Regions from separate parts of the Chryseobacterium bernardetii genome, predicted to be linked through region 3. Evidence: riboswitches for the same ligand, from Rfam matches in the RefSeq annotation. Region 3 holds a riboswitch; each other region holds the start of a gene.

Region 1 (5,808 bases), 160 kb from region 3:
TTATTACCCATGATCCATATTCATTGCTTATTAAAAGGTAAGTCTTGGTTTTATCAGTTTTGCCACAGTAGCTGTCCATCCCGTCTGATGTGAAGCTCCTACGCCACGTCCGTTGTCACCGTGGAAGTATTCAAAGAAAGTAATATAATCTCTGAAGTGTTCATCATAATTGAACTTTGGATTCCCGCCATTGAACGCCCGTTGCCCATGTTCATCCTTTAAGAAGATAGAGCAAAGCCTTTTGCTGATATTCTGGGCCACTTCATCCAGGTTTTTATTCTCACCGCTTCCGGTAGGAAGTTCTACCTTCAGGCTGTTTCCGTAATAATAATGGAAACGCTGTAAACTTTCCACGATCAGGAAATTGATAGGAAACCAGATAGGGCCGCGCCAGTTACTGTTTCCTCCAAACATTCTGCTGTCACTTTCTGCAGGAGTGTAGTACACAACATTTTCAGTACCGTGAACAGAAAATACAAACGGATTTTCCTCATATACTTTAGACATCGCACGGATGCCGTAAGCGCTTAAAAATTCCTTTTCATCAAGCATTCTCGTTAAAACCTTAGTCAGTCTGTTTTTACGGAGAATACTCATCAGGTGTTTCCTTCCCTGGCCTTCTTCATCCCAATGGGAAACAAGCTTGGTAAGTTCAGGTTTATTCTTTAAGATCCAGTCCATTCTGGTTTGGAAATTCGGCATTTTTTCCAGAAGGCGGTGATCTACAATTTCCACGGCAAATAATGGAATTAGCCCAACAATACTTCTCAAGCGTAAGGAAACACTGTTTCCGTTTCCAAGCTGAAGAACATCATAGAAAAATCCATCTTCCTCATTCCATAGGCCTTTTGTTCCTTCACCCAGGTTTTCCATGGCTTCCGCAATATACAGATAGTGTTCAAAGAATTTAATGGCCATGTCTTCATATACCTGGTAATACTGGGCCAGTTCCATAGCAATCCGCATCATGTTCAGCGCATACATAGCCATCCAGCTTGTTCCGTCTGCCTGCTCTAGGTGCTGGCCATCTTCTAAAACCATATTTCGGTCAAAAGCTCCGATATTATCCAAACCAAGAAAACCTCCTCCGAAAATATTCTTTCCGTTTTTATCCTTTCGGTTTACCCACCAGGTAAAATTAAGGAGCAGCTTTTGGAAGACTTTTTCAAGGAATAATAAATCAGGTTTGCCGTTGCTCTTTTCATCAATTTTAAAAACTCTGAAGCAAGACCATGCATGCACAGGAGGATTCACATCACTCATATTCCATTCATATGCCGGTAGCTGTCCGTTAGGATGCATATACCATTCTTTAGTCAGAAGTAAAAGCTGTCCCTTGGCAAATTCAGCATCAATAATAGATAAAGGTACACAGTGAAAAGCAAGGTCCCAGGTGGCGTACCAGGGATATTCCCACTTATCAGGCATGGAAATAATATCTTTATTGTGAAGGTGGTTCCATTCCGTATTTCTTACATAATCATTAAAGTTCCTCGGAGCTTCAAAGTTCGGATCTCCTTTCAGCCATTTTCCTATATTATAATGATAAAACTGCTTATTCCAAAGAAGTCCTGCAAAAGCCTGTCTTTGAACATTCCTCTCATCTTCATTGGTTGTGTCGTTTTGAACATCATTGTAAAACTCTTCTGCTTCGGCCTTTCTCAGAGTAAAGATTTCATCAAAACTCTGAAAAGGTTCAGCAATTGCCTCTGGACAAAGCCTGAATTCAAACGTCTCAGATTGTCCGGCACCAATTACTTCATCAATCAAGAAAGAAGCTTTTGTACCTCTTTTTTCAGGATTTACAGTATTACTGCCGTAAATAATATAATTATTGATGCCATCTTTAAAATAGGTGCCTTCCGCCTGGGGAGCTCCATACAACTTTGGTGTGTTGGTTTCATTTTCACAGAATACCCTTTGTGTGTTATCTTTTCTTGAATAAAACTTCTTGATAGAAATGCTGTCGTGTTCAATATTAATACTTCCGTCATGGGAAGCATACATATCCGCTTTATAGGTATTGTATCCCCATTTCCAGTTGTTTCGGAACCATGCTGTGGGGGCTACCACAATCGGAGCTTCCTGCTGGCTTCGGTTACAAACAGTTACTCTTACCAGGATATCATTGTGATCTGCTTTACAGTATTCAATGAAAATATCAAAATAAGCATCATTATCAAAAATTCCGGTATCAAAAATCTCATATTCAGGCTCCTGTTTGCTCCGTCTGCCATTTTCTGCAACAAGCTCGTCATACGGGAATTCATTAATCGGATATTTGTACACCATTTTCATATAACTATGAGTAGGTGTATTATCCAGATAATAGAAAATTTCTTTAATATCTTCACCATGGTTTCCCTGCGGATTGCTCAACCCAAAGAAACGCTCTTTAACAATTTTGTCCTTTTTATTCCAGAACGAAAGAGCAAAGCAGAAGAGCTGCTTTACATCCGAAATTCCTGCAATACCTTCCTCTCCCCAACGGTAGGCATAGCTTTCCGCATTATTATGATTGGTATAGTTCCATGCATTTCCGTTTGGGCTGTAATCTTCCCGTACATTTCCCCATTGCCGGTTGCTTACATAAGGTCCCCAGTTTTTCCATTTGGTATCTTGTAATCTTTCTTTTTCGGCGATCATATAGCATCATTTTTCAATACGAAGTTAGTTTTTTTGGAAAATAATTCCAATTCCTTTTATCTGAAGAATAATTAATATAGTCTTGAAATACTTGTGTTTAAGGGCTTTTTTAAATATTAAATTAATTTTTTTTTGATTTTAAAAGAAAAGAACTACCTTTGCACCATTCGTTCATTCAAATATTGAAAATGTTATCAAGAAAGGTTGAGGGATTAGACCCTATGAAACCTTAGCAACCCTTTGTGCAAGCAAAGAAGGTGCTACGTTCTACCAAAATTATTTTGGACAGATAACTTACTGAAGTTCTTTTCAGCCATTTCTTATGGCATTTTCAATTGTATTAAAATATAATAGAATTGAAAGCAGAACTAAACTATATTAATCTTTCGTATCAAACAAATTCCCAAAAGGAATACAATATCCCGTTAAGTTATGAGCTTTTCGGGAAAGACCTGTTTACAGCTCCTGTCATCCTGATCAACCACGCCCTTACCGGAAACTCAACGGTGTCCGGAGAAAAAGGCTGGTGGAAGCAATTGGTAGGCGAAAATCAGATTGTTGATACCAATAAATATACGGTTCTATGTTTCAACATTCCCGGAAACGGTTATGATCATTTTTTAATTGAAGACTATGAAGACTTCACCCCTTCAGATATTGCCAATATATTTCTGAAAGGATTGGAAGCTTTACATATTACAAATCTATACGCCATTATTGGAGGTTCTCTGGGGGGCGGAATTGGATGGGAAATGCTGGCAAAACAACCCAAACTGGCAGAAATTTTTATTCCTATTGCCTGCGATTACAGAACCCATGATTGGTTACACGCGCAATGCCTGGTTCAGAAATTTTTGTTGAATCATAAAGATGAACCATTACAAAAAGCAAGAATCCACGCTATGCTGTGTTATAGAACTCCGGAATCACTCAATGAAAGATTTCAAAATAAGTACAGCCAGGAAAAACAGCGCCTGAAATCTGAAGACTGGCTGATTTATCACGGCAATGCATTAAACGAAAGATTTAGTTTAAATGCGTACAGGCTGATGAATCACCTGCTGATGAATATTAATGCCGATGAAACAGATCTGGAGAGGATAGAAGCACGAATGCACATGATCTCCGTAGATACAGATTTATTCTTCCCGGCTTCTGAAATCCGGATGTGTTTTGAAAAGCTGAAAAAGAAAAAGGAGAATATCTCTTATCACGAGATCCAATCTATACACGGGCATGATGCCTTCCTAATGGAATATCAACAATTAAATAATATCATAAAAAACATTTTATATAGAAATGAAAAATGCTAACGAAATAAAATTTTTGAAGAACAGATCAATTGTCAAATTTGAAGGAGAAGATTTCTTAGGGGAAATCGGAATTGACGGACGAATTTTTAAAGCGCTTACTTTAGCCCGTATCAGTGTGGGGGTAATCTCCCAGCAAGCTATAGAAAACGGAATTTCTATCTTGGTTCACGAAAATGATGCTGAAAAAGCGGTAGCTTGTCTTATTGATGAATTTGAAGCAGAAAGAAAATCAGGAAAAGTATCCCAAATATACAGTATTAACAATGTTTCTGTGATTGGTTTTGTAGCAGAAGATTCCAATAAAATCTTTGCAGAGCTGGCGAGAAACAATGTTTTCCCATTGCTTTTAAACCAGGTGGCCGGTGAGAACAGGGTAAACATCGTAGTCACTTCTTCGCAGGATGAAAAAACAAAAAACATCATAGAATCTGAGATCTTCAAAAAGCCGAAGACCGTTCATCTGGCCATTATCGGTCATGGAAATGTTGGTAAAACATTAATTGAGCAGGTTCTTGAATCTTCAGAAGAAATTAAGAGACGTAAAAAAATAGACCTTAAAGTAGTTGCTGTAGCCAATTCAAAGAAAATAGCATTCAATAAAAAAGGGTTTGATAATCATTGGACAGATGAAGTTTTAACAGCAGATAAGCCATCCAATGTTGAGGAGTTAATCAACTTCTCCAATGAAAATCAATTGGAAAACCTCATTGTTGTAGATAACACGGCAAGCAAAGATTTTGTGAAAAACTATCATGCATTAGCAGAAAACGGATTTGATCTGGTTTCTTCTAACAAAATTTTCAACACTCTTCCCATCGAAGAATATAGAAAACTAAGATATACGTTGAGCAAAAATAACAGACGATATTTATATGAAACCAATGTTGGAGCCGGTCTTCCGTTAATTGATACCATCAAATTATTGCACCTTTCAGGAGAAAATATCACAAGAATCAAAGGAGTGTTCTCCGGAACCTTGAGTTATGTTTTCAACAATTTTTCCTTAAGAGACGATAAGTTTTCCACAATTATCAATGAAGCTCTGGAAAAAGGGTATACAGAACCGGATCCGAGAGAAGATCTGTCAGGAAATGATGTAGCCAGAAAGCTATTGATTCTGGCAAGAGAATTAGACCTAATCAACGAATTTGAAGATATTAATATTCAGAATCTGGTTCCGGAAAATTTATTATCAGTTTCAAAATCAGAATTCCTTTCAAGATTAGATGAGCTTGATGAGGAATACCAGAAGATCAAAGAAAGCCAGGAACCTGGCCATGTATTACGTTACGTAGGAGATCTCCACGGAAATTTACAGGAAGAAAAAGGACAGCTTGATGTAAAACTGGTTTCTGTACCGGGAAGTTCGGCTTTAGGACAGTTGAAAGGTTCAGACTCTATCTTTGAGATCTACACAGAAAGTTACGGTGAAAACCCAATCGTGATCATGGGGGCCGGAGCCGGAGCCCAGGTAACTGCAAGAGGAGTATTCGGTGATATTTTAAGACTAAGTGAAACTAAATAAAATGAATGTAACAATCTAACAATGTAATAGTTTGCTAATGTTCTTAATTGTTATTCTGAACAAAGCGAGAAATCTCATTGTTATACTGTTAGATTGATACATTGGTAAATTGACAAATTAAAACTATATGGAAAATTTCGAAACATCAGCAATAAGAACCCAGACTGAGAGATCTCAGTTTGATGAACATTCCACACCGTTATATCTTACATCCAGTTTTATTTTTCAGGATGCTGAAGATATGAGAGCAAGCTTTGCTGAAGAAAAACCTAAAAACCTGTACAGCCGTTTCTCAAACCCAAATGTATCTGAGTTTACTGAGAA
Region 2 (5,808 bases), 610 kb from region 3:
TACTATGTTCTTAGTAGGATTCTGGTGTATTTTTATGTTCTTCGGATTAGTGATCCCAATGTGGCTAACTGAAGGTTTGAAAGAGTATTTCGGAAAAGTGAAGCCTTTCGATCCTGAAGATATCAGAAGAAAGCTTATTACTGAGCAGGAAGGTGTAGAAACAATTTACAGCCAACCTAAAGGAAACGGACCTTTCCTTCACGATCACGGACATCATCATTAATTGATTGTCATTGCTTTTTCACCTGAATTCTGAAAAAGCAATATCAAAGCAAAACAACATATATAAACCGCTTAATTTTTTTAAGCGGTTTTTTCTGTTTATACACATAATGTATTGTAATGAGGTTTAGAAAGCTTAATAGTTTAAATGATTCAATTTCAGATGGGTAAATCAATTAATAGTTTGCTTTACACTTATATATGATAGAATTGAATTAGAGAAAGGAGGATATACAGCTAATTAAATTAAGAAAAATTACATTTTTTTTAACATTTGAATCAATATATCCGTGAGATTTCCGTTACATACGATATAGTTCATTACAATTACTTTTATTAAAAGGCTCATGGAATATTTTCATGAGTCTTTTTTGTATTACATCCTGCATCTTTAACTAAAACAGAATAAAATAAACCCGATGAATAAAAATTAATATTATATTCGATAAAAATAAAGACATGAAAAAATTCTATACTGTTGTTTTACTATTCATTACAAGGGTTATTTTTGGACAGATCAACTATACGATTTCTCCTAATCCGTTTAATGAAACAGACGCTATTACCCTCACCGTTCCCGGTGATCAGATTGACGAAGCTGCCTGGGGAATAACCAATAATTCAGTTTATATCTGGTCCTGGTCTTTTGATACCAATTATCAGAACAGCCAGGATTGCCCTACTAACGGAAGCTGGAACAACTCCAATGATCTGAATAAGCTTAATTATAATGCTGCAACAGATACTTACTCCCTTACATTCACACCAACAGCCTTTTTCGGGAGAACGGGAATCGGAAGGTTTGGATTTTTATTAAAGGACAAAACCGGAGCCCATAAGACTTCACCGGATATCTTCGTTAATGTAGGGATCCTGAATGTAAGTTTAACGAACCCTGCGGCCAACAGCCTTACAACAGTTCCTGTTGGAAATTCAATTAATATTACAGCAACAACAAATGTTAATGCTACTTTTCAGCTTAAGGCAAACGGAACAGTAGTAAATTCTACTTCTACACCATCTCAGTCTTATTCTTATAATTATACGGTTTCACAGGATGCCAATATGGAACTGATTGCCACAGAGGGAAGCAACTCTAAAAATTTAGCATTTATTCTGCAGATTCCACGAAATGTAGTTTCAGAACCGGTTCCGAATTGGATTAAGCAGGGAATCAATTATGATCCTACAGATCCTACTAAGATTGGGCTTGCCTTGTATGCTCCTCATAAAAATTTTGTTCACGTCATCGGAAGCTTCAATAACTGGACAGTAAATGACACTTATCTGATGAAAAAAGATACTACGAATCCGGATCTCTATTGGATAGAACTGAATGGATTAACTCCGCAGCAGCTATATACATTTCAATACAGAACTAATGATCTGAGAAAAGTGGCTGATCCTTATTCGCCTCAGATTTTATCTTCTTATGATGACCAATGGATTTCCTCTTCCACTTACCCGAATCTTCCTGCATTTCCGGCCGGGCAGGGTTTTGAGGTTTCAACATTCAAAACAGGGCAAACTCCTTACAATTGGCAGGTAACTAATTTCCAGAGACCTGCAAAAGAAGATCTTGTGGTATATGAACTTTTGTTAAGAGATTTTACACAGGAGAAAAACTGGCAGTCTTTGATCAATAAAATTTCTTATTTAAAAAATCTGAAGATCAATGCTATTGAGTTACTGCCCATCATGGAGTTTGACGGAAACCTTTCCTGGGGATATAATACATCTTTCCATTATGCTTTAGATAAGGCCTATGGAACCCCTGAAAAATTTAAAGAATTTGTTGATCTGTGCCATCAGAATGGTATTGCTGTTATTTTAGATGTAGCTTTTAACCATGCAACAGGACGTTCTCCTCTGGTACGGCTTTGGAATATTGATCCCGATGGAGATGGTTATGGAGATGTAGCTCCGGATAATCCTTATTTCAATCAGGTTCCTAAACATTCATACAATGTGTTTAATGATTTTAACCATTCCAGCCTTTCAACTCAATATTACGTTGAAAGGTGCCTGCAGCAATGGCTGAAAGAGTATCGAATTGACGGTTTCCGTTGGGATTTGACAAAAGGATTCACACAAAACTGTTCTGAAAATGATGAAAACTGTACCAATGCTTATCAGCAGGACAGGGTAGACATTCTGAAGCAGTATGCAGACAAACAATGGGCGCTGGATCCGGATTCTTATATGATCTTTGAACACCTCGGAACTGATGCCGAAGAGCAGCAATGGGCAAATTACAGAGTAGCAGAAGGCAAAGGAGTGATGCTTTGGAATAAACAGACAGAGCCTTACAATCAGAATACAATGGGGTATAAGGAAAACAGTAACTATGACCGTATGAATCACAGCCTTCATGGATTTACCGGAATGCGTGCTGTAGGATATGGTGAAAGCCATGATGAAGAAAGACTGATGTTTAAAAACCTTGCGTATGGAGCTGTTAATGGAAGTTATAGCGTAAAGAATCTGAATACAGCGTTGGAAAGAATGAAAACATTTGGTGCTACATTCTTTACCATTCCCGGTCCGAAAATGATCTGGCAGTTTGGGGAGCTGGGTTACGATTTCAGTATCAACAGATGTGCAGATGGAAGCATCAACAACGGCTGCAGAACCGATGAAAAACCTGTAGCTTTTACATTAGGATATGATATTGATGCCAGCAGAAAGGCTGTTTATGATACATGGGCAAAAATTATTGATATCAGAAATACCAATCCGGTATTCAAGTCAAAGACTTACACCATAGAATCAAACAACCTGGCCAACGATCCTGATGGATTGGTTACAAGAATTTATGTATATGACAGTACAATCAACGGAATGAAAAACGTTGTCGTTCTTGCAAATTATTCTACTTCTGCCCAAAATGTTGTGCCTTATTTCCCTTACACTGGCCAATGGAAAAATCTGATGGATGATACGGTAACTAATATTAGCTCTACTATTGCTCCGATTACCTTACAACCGGGAGAATTCAGGATTTTCGGAAATTTTGCCGGAGCTTTGTCTGTTTCAGATGTAAATGCAGGAAATAAATTATCTCTTCAGATTTCAGACAATCCCATAAAAAACGGTGCTGTAAAACTGATTTTTAATAAAGTAAAAAACGGGGAAATTATGATCTTCGATATGAGCGGTAAAAAACTGAATTCATTTAAACTGGATAAAGAAAACGGAAGCTACGAACTGAAGGTAAATTATCCACCGGGAACTTATCTGGTGCATCTGAAATCCGAAACCGGAATAGCTATCCAGAAGATGATCGTAAAATAAATACAAGGGCAAATTGGCGGGTTAGCTGATTTGCCTTTTTTCTGATCATGATAATTCACTTTTTGCATATTTGAAAAATAAGTCTACCTTTGCACTAGATTTATCAAGAAAGGTGGAGGGATTTGGCCCAATGAAACCTTAGCAACCAACACAATTCCAGAGGTGTAAAGGTGCTAATTCCAACCCAATGGGGGAGATAAGTGAAGTCAATATTTCTTATATGAATTCCATTTCTTGAAGTCTTGTATATCTGCAGAAAGCTCTGCGGGAGAATATTATTAATTGGCAAGAACAAAGATGAAGAAATTAAGTACAGCTGTATTACTGTTAGGGACAATTCTGGGCGCTGCGCAGGAGCAGGCGGAAAAAGGAAAACAGATTGAAGACATTATTATCGTTGGAAACCGGAACGTTAAAAGAACAAAATTGGAAACACCGGTTCCTGTGGACGTTATCAATATCGATAAGGTTCAAAGATCATCACCGCAAATGACGGCTCAGGATCTTTTGAACTATGTTATTCCCTCATTTAATTCCGTAAGACAGTCTGCTTCTGACGGAACAGAGCACATTGATCCGGTGACATTAAGAGGAATGGGTCCGGACCAGGTTTTAGTGTTGCTTAACGGAAAAAGAAGACATACCACTTCCCTGGTAAACTATCAGAATACGGTAGGAAACGGATCGGTAGGAACAGATTTGAGTACCATTCCTGTCATTGCCATTGAAAAAATTGAAGTGTTAAGAGACGGTGCAGCAGCACAATATGGTTCTGATGCTATTGCAGGAGTTATCAATATTATTCTGAAAAAGAACGCAGGAGCTTCCGCAAGTTTAACCTATGGATTAAGTGGAAGGAATGATGGGGATACCTACCAGGCAGGAGTCAATTACGGAACTTCTTTAGGTAAAAATGAAGGTTTTATCAACCTTTCATTACAGTTAAGCCACAGAGGAAAAACAACCAGAACCCAACATCACGACCTTGATATTTTCGGAGACAATTTCGCCTATGAATTTGCAGGAGATGCTGAGGCTGTAAAAGCTGCCAGAGCTGCAGATGATGCGAAGATTCAAGAAAGAGGATTAACAAGAGATGATTTCAATTTCCAGATTGGAGACGCGCAAATCAGACAAGGACAATTATTTTTCAATTCAGAATATCCTTTGAATGATAACTTTAAATTCTACTCTTTTGGAGGATTCAGCATTAAAGAAGGAAAAGGATATGGTTTCAGAAGACTTCCCAGTGAAAGTTTTAACGTTGTAAAAGAAATCTATCCCAACGGATTTCAGGCAGTCTTAAATTCTCAGATCTATGATATCTCCTACGTTGTTGGAACAAAATATAATGTAAATGATTGGCTGATTGATCTAAGTAATACCTTTGGCAGTAATACTTTCAATTATAACGTAAGCAATACCAATAACGCTTCTCTGGGAGTAAAATCACCCACCCGTTTTTATGCTGGTGCGCACAGTTTCTTACAGAATACCGTTAATCTTGATGTTTCAAAAAAGATAAAGAACTTCAATATTGCATTCGGAGGAGAATTCAGATTTGAACAATATCAGATCAAAGCTGGGGACGAGGCTTCTTATACTCAATATGACGAGAACGGAAATGTGGCAACAAAGGATTCTAAAGTGATTGGAGCCGGCGGTTCGCAATCTTTTATAGGTTTTTCGCCGGATAATGCTTTGAAAAAAGACAGACATTCAACAGCCGTATATGCTGACCTTTCCTATGATTTAGATAAAAAACTGAATATTGATGCCGCTGCCAGATTTGAAAACTACTCAGACTTTGGAAGCACTCTCAATGGAAAACTAGCCATCAGGTATGAATTTGTAAAAAATTATGCAGTAAGAGCAGCAGTTGGGACAGGATTCAGGGCGCCATCGCTTCAGCAGCAGTATTTTAATAACTCTTTTGCAGATATTTCTACTTCAGGAGAGGGAATTGTAAGAAAAGGAATCTTTAATAATGACAGTCAGGCTGCACAGGTTCTTGGATTTGATAAATTAAAGCAGGAAACATCCGTTAATGGAAGCGCAGGATTTACTTTACAGCCTGTTAAAGGACTTTTTATTACCGTAGATGGATATATCATTAAAGTAAAAGACAGAATTGTCATTACCAGCAATATCACAGATGAGCAATTATCAGACCCTAAAGTAGTAGGAGAAGGAAATGCAGTGGAAAGCGGCAGATTTTTTGCCAATGCCATTGATACCGAAACAAAAGGAATAGATGTAGTAGTTTCCTATGATTGGAGGCTGGCTGGCGGA
Region 3 (5,808 bases):
CGTATACAGAACCTCCCAGGTTCAGCTGTTTAGTTGTTCCTACCACAAGCGGTCCTCCAGGTAGTTTTGTAATTTTATTATTTAAAGTACTCAGGTTAATGTCAACATTCCACTGGAAATCACTGGTTTTTACAGGGGTGGTGAATAATGAGAATTCAAAACCTGTATTCTTGATTGTTCCAACGTTCGCCGGATAGTCGCTTATTCCTAAAGACGGAGCAACCGGTACATTAAACAGAAGATCTTTACTTTTTCTTTCAAAATACTCAACATTTCCCTTAATCCTGTTATTAAGGATTGCAAACTCTAACCCTACATTCAGGTTAAGATTAGTTTCCCATATCAGATTAGGAGTGCCTACTTTTTCCAATGTCTTCCCAGGTTCACCGGCAAGAGGGAAATCCTTATATAATTCCTGATAAGCATAATACAGCGCTGAACCATTTGGCTTCTGTAACTTATCATTCCCCTGACCTCCGTAACTAGCACGCAATGTTAAAAGATTGAAAAAATCCAGATTTCTGATAAACTCTTCACTTGAAAGCTTCCAGGATCCTCCTACAGACCAGAATGTACCCCATCTGTTTTCTTTTGCAAATCTTGAAGAACTGTCTGCTCTTGTTGAAGCAGATAAGAAATATTTATTGTCAAAATCATATTCAACTTTTCCAAGGAAACTTAATAGACTCAGTTTATCACTTTTACCGCCAAAACTTACTAACAGGGATGCTGCATCAGGCTCATAATAGTTAGGTAGTGAAAAGCCTTGTCTGCTGCCGGAAATGATCTGATAATCATATTTATAAAATTCCTGACCTCCCAATACATTAATATGGTGTTTCCCAAATCTTTTGTCGTAAGTTAAAATATTACTGGTTGTATAAGAAAGTGTTCTGCTGTTGGATTTGGAGACAGAACCTCCCGTTTCTTTTCCTTGCCCAAGAAGTGGATTTGTATAATAATGTTCATTATAGCTAACCACATCAATAGAAAAGCTTGACCTGAACTTCAATTCAGGAATGAACGTAAATTCCATAAAACCTTTTCCTGAAAAATTATCGATCTTATTTTCATTTTTATCCAAAGGTAGACTGGCTGCCTGATTCTGGTTCTGAAGCGCTGCAGTAGGTCTGTATTTTCCAAAATCATAAACCTTGTTTCCTTCAGCATCCAATACATAAGAACCATCAGGATTTCTTTCATAATAAGGATAGAAAGAAGGAATTGCTCTTGCAGCCTGAATAATATTACTGGATTTAGAATCCGAAGAAGTAGGAGCCTGCTGGATACTGTTGGTATAACTTAAATTTGCTCCGACATTCAGCCAGCTTTTAACCTCAGAATTGATCTTTAATCTGGTATTGTATCTTTTAAAGCCTGATTCAATAGCCATTCCTTTATCATCCAGATATCCTAATGAGAAGAAATAATTGCTTTTTTCACTTCCTCCGCTGATATCAAGATCTACCTGGTTTCTGGAAGCAACCCTCTGCAAAATATCTCTCCAGTCATCATTCCATAAAGCCTTTGCTCCTGGTAATAGTTTGCCGTCTGTTCCTACAGGTTTTGGGTAATTAACACCATAAGGATTAATTCCTAAGTTGGAAATAATATTATCTGTTGCCATCTGGGCTGCCTGCTGGGCATTGATCTGGCCGGACTGGTAACCATTCCTCATTGCTTCCCAGTACAATTGGAAATACTGATCCGTATTCACCTGCTCGTAATCTTTTACCGCTCTTCCAGAGAACCCCTGGCTGATATTCAGATTCACTCTGGCTTCTCCTTTTTTACCGGATTTTGTAGTAACAATTATAATTCCGTTTGCTCCTCTTGAACCATAAAGAGCACTTGCTGTAGCATCTTTTAAGACACTGATAGATTCTATATCGTTAGGACTTATCGCATTGATATTCCCATCAAAAGGAATTCCGTCCACAACATATAAAGGCTCACTGGAAGCACTTACCGATCCTACTCCTCTGATTCTGATTGTAGAAGTTGCTCCAGGCTGTCCTGAAGCCCCGGTAACCTGAATCCCGGGCACCTGTCCTTCCAATGCTTTTGTTACATTGGTTACAGGTCTATTATTAATTTTATCGCTGGAAATGGTTGCCACTGAACCGATATAGCTGTTTCTTTTTGCCTTTCCATAGGCTACCACAACTACTTCATCAATCTCCTTTTCTTTAAGGGTATCTTTTTTCGGTTTGGAATTCTGTGCGTTTACACTTACAATTCCCAGGAAAAACACTGCAACTGGTGGAATCCAGACTTTAGAACTAAATAGATTTTTACTAATCATAATCAATTTTGTTTACCATATACTAAAATTTTACCCTTTACTGAAAAGTCAGCAAAGGGCATCGATAAATACGATAAACCAAATGCTTATTTTTCCTTTAAAGGCTGAATGTAACACCTTACGTAATGCAGGTTGTCAAGATATCATTGGGTCAGTTCCCTCCATCTTTCTTTATAAGCCGATCGAAATATGGATGCAAAGCTATAAACTTTTAGTCTATAAAACAAGTAGACTTATTGATATTTTATAATAATTTTTCAAAAATTAGCATATATTTTTACTAAAAACCTTTATAAAAAGAAGTTACAGAGATTATCATTTTCTCAAACATGACAAATATCATTATTAATAATTCAATGAATAAAAACTCTTATTTGGCAGAACTTTTTGACTTTAAATCCAAAAAACTTTTTAATTTTATACAATGAAAGTTTTGATTATAAATGGGCCAAATCTGAACCTTTTAGGTACCCGCGAACCTGAGATCTATGGAACCGTTTCCATGGAAACTTATCTGGAGAACTTAAAATCTGAGTTTCAAACTCATGAATTAAGCTATTACCAGTCCAATATTGAAGGAGAGCTTATCAACAGGCTTCAGCAAGATGATTTTGATGCAGTGGTAATTAATCCGGGAGCTTTTACCCATTACTCCTATGCTATCGCTGACTGCCTGAAGAATATCAGAAAACCTAAAATAGAAGTTCACATCAGTAATATTTACAAAAGAGAAGAATTCAGACAAAAATCTGTTACTGCAGCCAATACCGATGCTGTTTTATCAGGATTCGGAATGGATGGATACCGATTGGCTATCCTTAGTTTAAAGTAAAGAAATGATAAATCAGCTGATTTATACTGGATATAATATTTAGCTCGCAGGTTTAGCAGATTAGGCAGATTTTAATTGTATTAGTTTGTATTTACCCCGCGACCATCTGCGAAATCTGCCTGATCCGCGAGAGATAAAAATAAAAAAGCCTCATCAATGATGAGGCTTTCTATTTGTATATATCTATGATTAAATAGCTTGTCCCTGTAATTGAGGTCCTGCCGCAATTAATCTCTTACCTTCTTCAGTATTACAATACTGCTCAAAGTTTTTAATATATCTTGACGCAAGATCTTTTGCTTTTTCTTCCCATTCTGAAGCGTTAGCATATGTATCTCTAGGATCTAAAATGCCTGCAGAAACGTTTGGCAATTCAGTAGGAATTTCAAGGTTCATGATTGGAACCTGAGTTTTAGGGGCATTATCGATAGAACCATCAATAATAGCATCAATAATAGCTCTTGTATCCTTTAAAGAAATTCTCTTACCAGTACCATTCCATCCAGTGTTTACCAAATATGCTTTAGCGCCGTGTTCTTTCATTTTACCAATTAATGTTTTAGAATACATTGTTGGGTGTAATGTAAGGAATGCTTCACCAAATGCCGGAGAGAAAGATGGCTGAGGTTCAGTAATTCCTCTTTCAGTTCCTGCTAATTTAGAGGTATATCCGCAAAGGAAGTGGTATTGAGCCTGGTCTTCATTCAGGATAGAAACCGGAGGTAGTACTCCGAATGCATCCGCTGAAAGATAAACGATCTTCTTAGCATGACCAGCCTTAGATGGCAATACAATTTTGTTAATATGATAAATTGGATAAGAAACCCTTGTATTTTCTGTGATAGATCCATCAGTATAATCTGCTACTCCATTCTTGATCACAACATTTTCAAGAAGTGCATCTCTCTTGATTGCAGCAAAAATATCCGGTTCTTTTTCTTCTGACAGGTCAATTACTTTAGCATAACATCCACCTTCGTAATTAAATACTCCATTGTTATCCCAACCGTGCTCATCATCACCAATAAGATATCTTTTCGGATCTGCAGACAAAGTAGTTTTTCCAGTTCCTGAAAGACCAAAGAATAAAGCTACATCACCTTTTTCGCCTACGTTAGCTGAACAGTGCATAGAAGCCATTCCTTTTAATGGAAGATAATAGTTCATCATCGCAAACATACCTTTCTTCATTTCACCTCCGTACCAGGTACCACCAATGATCTGTAGTTTTTCAGTAAGGTTAAACATGATGAAGTTCTCAGAATTCAATCCTTGAGCTTCCCAGTTAGGATTTGTTGTTTTAGAACCGTTGATTACTGTGAAATCTGGTTCTCCAAAGTTTTCAAGCTCATAGTGAGAAGGACGAATGAACATATTAGTAACAAAATGTGCCTGCCAAGCTACTTCAACGATAAATCTTACTTTAAGTCTAGTATCTGCATTCGTTCCGCAGAATGTATCTACTACATAAATCTTTTTAGATCCAGCAAGCTGGTTCAGCACTAGCTCTTTACAAGACCCGAAAATTTCCGGCGTTGTAGGCAAGTTTACTTTACCATCCCAGAAAATTGTGTCTCTTGTAACATCATCCTGAACAATATATCTGTCTTTAGGTGAACGACCTGTGAAAATTCCTGTTTTTACCGATACCGCGCCCGATTCCGTAAGTTCCGCTTTCTCAAACCCCTGATTTTCAGGAGAAACTTCAGCCTGATACAATTCTTCATAAGAAGGATTATACACTACTTCATAGTTTCCTTTAATCCCTAATTTCTCTAAATCCTGGATGATTTTAGTGTTTTTCATTTTACTTATATTTTCTATTTCTTTATTGTCCTCAACAAAAATAATATTAATTATTTGTTAAAGGTGGTTTAAATATACTGATATAAGTCAGAATGGCAAATAAAAAAACAACCTTGTAAAACACTGATTATAAGTCAATTAAATCTGACCATTCAAAAACGGTAGTAAATCCTTTCTCCCAAAAATAGTCTTTAAAGCCCCCAAATTTGGCACTCATCACGAAATCTCCGCCCCAAGCCCCTAGACTTTTTACAAATACGGGGCAGTCTGAAAATATCCTGTCCTTAACTGTAGGAATTTCAATAAAATCGGAAATTTTACGCTCATGAATCATCATTAGTCCTGAAAAGGTTTCCAATTCGTTGCATAATAAAATTTTCTTTGTGATATCTGAAAATTCATTTACCAATTCCTGAGACTTCTTTTTTGATTTATAAAGACTGATTCCTTCCCTGCTATCCTGTTTCTGATTTAAATGAATAAAGATCAACTCATTTTTAAAGGCAGGATTAAAATCTACCTTCTCATATCTGATCTCCGGTTTACTCTGAAAAAGGACCGCAGATTTTTCTTTTGCAACAGCAATATCATATCCGCTCCCACCCAAACTTATCCTATTTAGATAGAACGGATCAATTTCAGCCCATTCTGAAAGATTGTTCATTAATGTTGAACTGCTTCCAAGGCCAAAATCAGCAGGAAACTGAAGGTTTGTCTTTAAATGATAAGTAAAGTTGTTTTTGAATTTTGTAATGGAAAGCTGCTGAACATTCTTTAATGTTTTTAAAATGAATTCAGCGCTTGATGGAATATTGGTTTCCAGGATCTGCCAGTTCTGATAATCAATGACAGCTTTTAACCAGGG

Evidence for each region. Region 3 has a riboswitch for S-adenosylmethionine ahead of EG339_RS07335 (SusC/RagA family TonB-linked outer membrane protein). Riboswitches for the same ligand answer to the same signal wherever they lie in the genome.
Region 1: it holds a riboswitch for S-adenosylmethionine, as region 3 does, so the genes downstream of both, EG339_RS24750 (alpha/beta fold hydrolase) here and EG339_RS07335 (SusC/RagA family TonB-linked outer membrane protein) in region 3, are expected to answer to the same signal.
Region 2: it holds a riboswitch for S-adenosylmethionine, as region 3 does, so the genes downstream of both, EG339_RS04565 (TonB-dependent receptor plug domain-containing protein) here and EG339_RS07335 (SusC/RagA family TonB-linked outer membrane protein) in region 3, are expected to answer to the same signal.

The regions. Positions count from the first base shown of each region.
Region 1 covers NZ_CP033932.1:1,751,818-1,757,625, forward strand. Annotated here, with positions in the region: gene EG339_RS08115 (MGH1-like glycoside hydrolase domain-containing protein) at 31-2,646, opposite strand; SAM riboswitch class I at 2,835-2,942, shown strand; gene EG339_RS24750 (alpha/beta fold hydrolase) at 3,003-3,959, shown strand; gene EG339_RS24755 (ACT domain-containing protein) at 3,946-5,484, shown strand; gene EG339_RS08130 (O-succinylhomoserine sulfhydrylase) at 5,612-5,808, shown strand, end outside.
Region 2 covers NZ_CP033932.1:974,894-980,701, reverse strand. Annotated here, with positions in the region: gene EG339_RS04575 (hypothetical protein) at 1-223, shown strand, start outside; gene EG339_RS04570 (alpha-amylase family glycosyl hydrolase) at 682-3,516, shown strand; SAM riboswitch class I at 3,614-3,719, shown strand; gene EG339_RS04565 (TonB-dependent receptor plug domain-containing protein) at 3,814-5,808, shown strand, end outside.
Region 3 covers NZ_CP033932.1:1,588,779-1,594,586, reverse strand. Annotated here, with positions in the region: gene EG339_RS07335 (SusC/RagA family TonB-linked outer membrane protein) at 1-2,305, opposite strand, end outside; SAM riboswitch class I at 2,389-2,485, opposite strand; gene EG339_RS07330 (type II 3-dehydroquinate dehydratase) at 2,730-3,137, shown strand; gene pckA (phosphoenolpyruvate carboxykinase (ATP)) at 3,327-4,943, opposite strand; gene EG339_RS07320 (GYDIA family GHMP kinase) at 5,071-5,808, opposite strand, start outside.